DNA from 2 places in the Paenibacillus aurantius genome. Region 2 is predicted to be linked to the other one. Evidence: riboswitches for the same ligand, from Rfam matches in the RefSeq annotation. Region 2 holds a riboswitch; the other holds the start of a gene.
What was found. Region 2 has a riboswitch for S-adenosylmethionine ahead of metA (homoserine O-acetyltransferase MetA). Riboswitches for the same ligand answer to the same signal wherever they lie in the genome.

Region 1: it holds a riboswitch for S-adenosylmethionine, as region 2 does, so the genes downstream of both, MJA45_RS23530 (methionine ABC transporter ATP-binding protein) here and metA (homoserine O-acetyltransferase MetA) in region 2, are expected to answer to the same signal.

What each region holds. Positions count from the first base shown of each region.
Region 1 is NZ_CP130318.1:5,205,065-5,207,516, reverse strand. Features, by position in the region: gene MJA45_RS23535 (methionine ABC transporter permease) at 1-80, opposite strand, end outside; gene MJA45_RS23530 (methionine ABC transporter ATP-binding protein) at 77-1,093, opposite strand; SAM riboswitch class I at 1,187-1,305, opposite strand; gene MJA45_RS23525 (hypothetical protein) at 1,601-2,452, shown strand, end outside.
Region 2 is NZ_CP130318.1:4,778,636-4,781,087, forward strand. Features, by position in the region: gene MJA45_RS21645 (aminotransferase class I/II-fold pyridoxal phosphate-dependent enzyme) at 1-473, opposite strand, end outside; gene metA (homoserine O-acetyltransferase MetA) at 505-1,416, opposite strand; SAM riboswitch class I at 1,555-1,670, opposite strand; gene corA (magnesium/cobalt transporter CorA) at 2,166-2,452, shown strand, end outside.

The DNA.
Region 1 (2,452 bases), 430 kb from region 2:
AGCCCGAGCATAATCAGCGTATCCTGAGTCGCATCTCCGATATCCGGCCAATGGATGTTCTCCAGGTTAATCTCTTTCATCCGATTTTCTCCACCTCCAATCCGCGTCCCGCCAAGGCGGCAATCGTTTGCTCCACCTGAACGGGGCTTCCTTCCAATTCCACGACCAGCTGGCCGTACGGCGTATCCTTCATCCGCGAGATCGTCCCCTGCAGGATGACGAACGTCGCCTCGGACTCCTTGATCGCCTGGGCCAGTACCGGCTGGTACGTCTGTTCCCCGACAAAAGTGATCCGGTAGATGTTCCGGCTCCCGGAGGCTATCTCCCCTTCCACGACACGGGCAAGCTCGGAGGAATCCGAGACCTGCTCCAGAAATTCGCGGGTGGTCGGATGCTCCGGCTTCAGGAAGACGTCGATCACCTTGCCCTCCTCCACGATCTGCCCGTCGTCGATGACCGCGAGCCGGTCGCAGACGGAGCGGATCACGTGCATTTCATGGGTGATCAGCACGATCGTTATTCCGAACCTGCGGTTGATGTCGCGCAGCAGGGAGAGAATCGAATTCGTCGTCTGCGGATCGAGCGCTGAGGTGGCCTCATCGCACAGCAGGACGTGGGGATCGTTGGCGAGCGCCCGGGCGATGCCCACCCGCTGCTTCTGGCCGCCCGACAGCTGGGCCGGGTACTTGTCCGCATGCGCTTCAAGGCCGACAAGCGCGAGCAGTTCGCTTACCTTGTGCTTCACCTCGGCTTTGGAATGCTTCGTAAGCGTAAGCGGAAAAGCGACGTTCTCGGCTACCGTAGCGGACGACAACAGGTTGAAGTGCTGAAAAATCATCCCGATCCGCCGCCGCTGCTCCTGAAGCCGGCTTCCGTCGAGGGCGGTGAGCTCGACGCCGTCCACGATGACCTTCCCGGAGGTCGGCTTCTCGAGCAGGTTGATTGTCCGGATCAAGGTGCTCTTGCCGGCGCCCGAATGGCCGATCACGCCGAAGATCTCGCCTTTGGCGATCGACAGGTCGATGCCGCGAAGAGCCGGAATGAGCTTCGTGCCGACCGGGTAGCTTTTATGGAGCCTTTGCAGCTCGATCATGCAAGGATCCCTCCTTTTGAGTTGGTATTATCGCCGACAAAGCAAAGGCCCCTTTTTCACAAGGGAAAAAGGGGCTTTATTGTCCATTGTCCCTTCTCATCTGCCAGAGCCGGTTAGACCCTGAAGGAATTGGCACCAAGTATCCCGTCCAAATTGGACGAGACGGTTGCCGGGCATCATCGGGCCTTTCCCTCCGCCTCTCTTAATAAGAAGATGTTATTAAATTATAGGTTGTAAGAATAAATGCGATAAAACGGAGTATAGCGCAGGAGGAGGACCCTGTCAACCGGATAGCGGGAGGCAGACGGTGTAACCTTTTTCCAGACGTTCCTAAAGTAAAGTTGCTCCAAACGTGTCCGGCTAAAACCGGCTGGCCCGAGACGGCGGGAAGAGCACGGCCCGAGGTCATGAAAGTGCCAAAACCGGTCATCCTTCTCCGGAAAAGAATGGCTTAAGATGGGGAGGTAACAATTTCCAACACTTAAGACGGAGGAGGAGAAAGATACAATGAAGCGATTGTCCCTTTGGATTTGTCTCGCGATGCTGGTGGCTCTGGCGGCGGTACCGCTGCAGGCTTCGGCTTACTCGCCGGGAGAAGAAGTGCCGCTGAATTTTCCGAGAACCTACTTGCCGTTTGATGCTCCTGGTGTGGCTTTTGAAAAGACGGGGGGAGAGGTGCTGGTTTCCAACGCCCCCGAGACAATTAACGAGGATGGGGCGCTTAGAGCGGACGGAAGCGTCATTACGGGGCAGTACAATGCCACGCTCTACCGGGATACCGTCACAGGCCCGTTCCGGTTCTGGGGCTCCCACTATAACAAAACGAACCAGCCGCTGAAATTCTGGATCCATGTGGCCAATCCGTCGGCTCAGGCCGTCAACTTCTATGTAACAAGGGAGGCTTATGCCGACGCCGCCGTCACCACAGCGGCAAGCGAAGTGACCCGCAGCTTTATGGATGCGGAGCCGGACAAGCGCTTGCTGGCCACGATTCCCGCCGGGGGATCCTACTCTTTCGCCTATTCCGATGCCGATCACGTGGCAGTCGGCGAGTCGGTAGTGTATTTTGCTGAGTTCAGCGCGGAAAACGCCGCGGACGGGCAGGATGCGGGCGTTCTCGTCTCCCACGTCGTCACGACGGCGGACAAGACGGACCCCGCTCCGTACGCCACCACGCCGACGATAGCCCGCACGAATGCGACGGCCGACCGCTCTGACGATTACCGGGGCGTGCTGGATCATTGGGGCCGCACCGGGACGATTGATCTTACTTTGACGAACGACAATCCCTTTCTGGGGCTGCGTCTCGGGGATCAGGGCTATTCCGGCGAACAGGAGAAGCTGTATACCCGGTGGAAT
Region 2 (2,452 bases):
TCCGCGGTCTGCGCAATATCCGTGATCATCATTAAGGGATTCGTCGGTGTCTCAATCAGCACCGCCTTGGTGTTCGGCTGGCGCTTGGCCTCCAGCCCTTCCAGATCGTTCGTGTCCACATAAGAAGCCGTAACCCCGAACCGGCTCATGATTTTCTCCAGCAGGCGGTAGGTTCCCCCATACAGATCGAGGGAAACGATAAGATGGTCTCCTTGCGAGAACAGAGCGAAAATGACCTGAAGGGCGGCCATTCCCGTGCTGCAGGCAAACCCCGCGTCCCCCGATTCAAGCCCGGCAGCGGCCTCTTCGAGAACCGCACGGGTCGGGCTTTTGGTCCGGGCATAGTCGAAGCCGGTGCTTTGGCCGAGCTTCGGGTGACGGAAGGCGGTGGCTTGGTAGACCGGGAAGCTTACAGCTCCCGTGACCGGCTCCGAGACGGAGCCGATCTGGGCTAAACGGCTTTCGATTTTCATAGGGATGGGATCCTCCTGAACGTGGGTTGAATTAGATGCTCCAGTCAAACGGCGTAGCTTGGTAGACGTAGTAGTTCAGCCAGTTGGAGAACAGCAGATTCCCATGCCCCCTCCATAGGGTCATCGGCGACTTGGACGGATCGTCGTTCGGGTAATAGTTTTTGGGAATCGCGATGTTCATGCCTTTGTTGATGTCGCGGTCGTACTCCCATTTAAGCGTGTTCGGATCGTATTCGGCATGCCCTGTGGCGAAGATCTGCCGGCCGTCCTTCGAGGCGACCAGGTAGACGCCGGACTCCTCGGACTCGGAGAGAATCTCCAGGTCCCCGCACTTCTCGAGGTCCTCGCGGACAATGTCCGTATGGCGGGACTGCGGAACGTAGAACACGTCGTCGAAGCCTCTCAGCAGCTTGACATTATTTTTGGACACCGAATGCGGGAATACCCCGAAAACCTTATGATCAAGCAGCTGCTTCCGCACTCCGAAATGGTGATAAAGTCCGGCCTGGGCCGCCCAACAGATATGCAGCGTCGAGGTTACGTTGCTGCGGGACCAGCTCATGATGTCCTTCAGCTCTTCCCAGTAGGTTACATCCTCGAATTCGTAGGTCTCTACTGGCGCTCCGGTAATGATCATCCCGTCGAAATGCTGGTCGCGGATGTCGTCGAACGTTTTGTAGAAGGCGGCCAGATGCTCCGGAGAGGTGTTCTTGGACGTGTGGGTTTTCGGGTGCAGCAGCACGAATTCCACCTGGAGGGGCGTATTTCCGATCAGACGCAAAATTTGCGTTTCCGTCGTCTCCTTCGTCGGCATGAGGTTCATGATGGCTATTTTGAGCGGGCGGATGTCCTGATGGAACGCCACGGTTTCGTCCATTACGAAGATGTTCTCGTTGTTCAGAATTTCTTTGGCCGGCAGGGAATCCGGTATTTTGATCGGCATCGAAGTCACTCTCCATTCTCCTCGCGGGCTTAGGCCGGAGGGAGTCGTTTAAGTTGGGCCAGGGCTTGCCTGGCGGGGGGAAATATAGAAAAGACCTTTCCCGGACGAGAAAGGTCATAGCAAACAAAGCGATGTCCTCTCTCATCTCTCAGGAAATCATCCTGCAAGAATTAGCACCGTGCGCCCCTTGCGAACAAGGTTTGCCGGTTGCCGGGTGTCATCGGGCCAGTCCCTCCACCTACTCTTGATAAGAAAAGTCGTAGTATTCAATTGGCGGGACCAGCTGCAGTCTGGATCCCGGATAATATCTTTACTGTATAAGAAAAATATAGACACGTCAAGAGTAACGTTCGGATAGGTTTCGCCATATGGTATAGGGCCGTCCTACTTTTTGGGGGACCGTTCTGGCCGGTTTTCCTCCCCTTGGAGAACCGATAAAGGCCCGCCGCGGCCCATCTTGCAGGGAACAGGGAGGCACGTTATACTTAGACAGTATTGACAACTTGGCCAAAAAAGGGGTGCTAACACATGGAAGGGGACCGACCGAGGAGTACCTGCTCCGCAAGCCATCACCGAGAAACCGAATACAGCCGGTACCCGCACATGCTGTAGAATCCCGTGCGCGCCGGCTGTTTCTTCCCTTTGATGACTGAAGAAAGGGTCTTTCTTCGCGATTCCAACGGTAAACGCCCACTCGCTTAGGAGTTGAGGGCGCTTTTATCCTTGTGCACAAAAGGAGAGTGAAACAGATGAAGGCACGTTTGGTACAGAACGGAATTTTTACGGTTATCGACGATGTAACCGTGGCGGTCACCCCGCCGGAGAACGGGTTTTACTGGATCGATGCCGAAGTGGAGGACCTCGAGGTGCTCCAGCCGTTGTTCCATCTTCACGACCTGGCGGTCGAGGACTGCCTGACCGAAGAGGAGCAGCGGCCGAAGATCGAGCTCTACGACTCGCACTATTTTATTGTCATCAACAGCATCCGCTTCGACGACGAGGAAATTTTTCTCCGCTCGCTTAACATGTTCCTCGG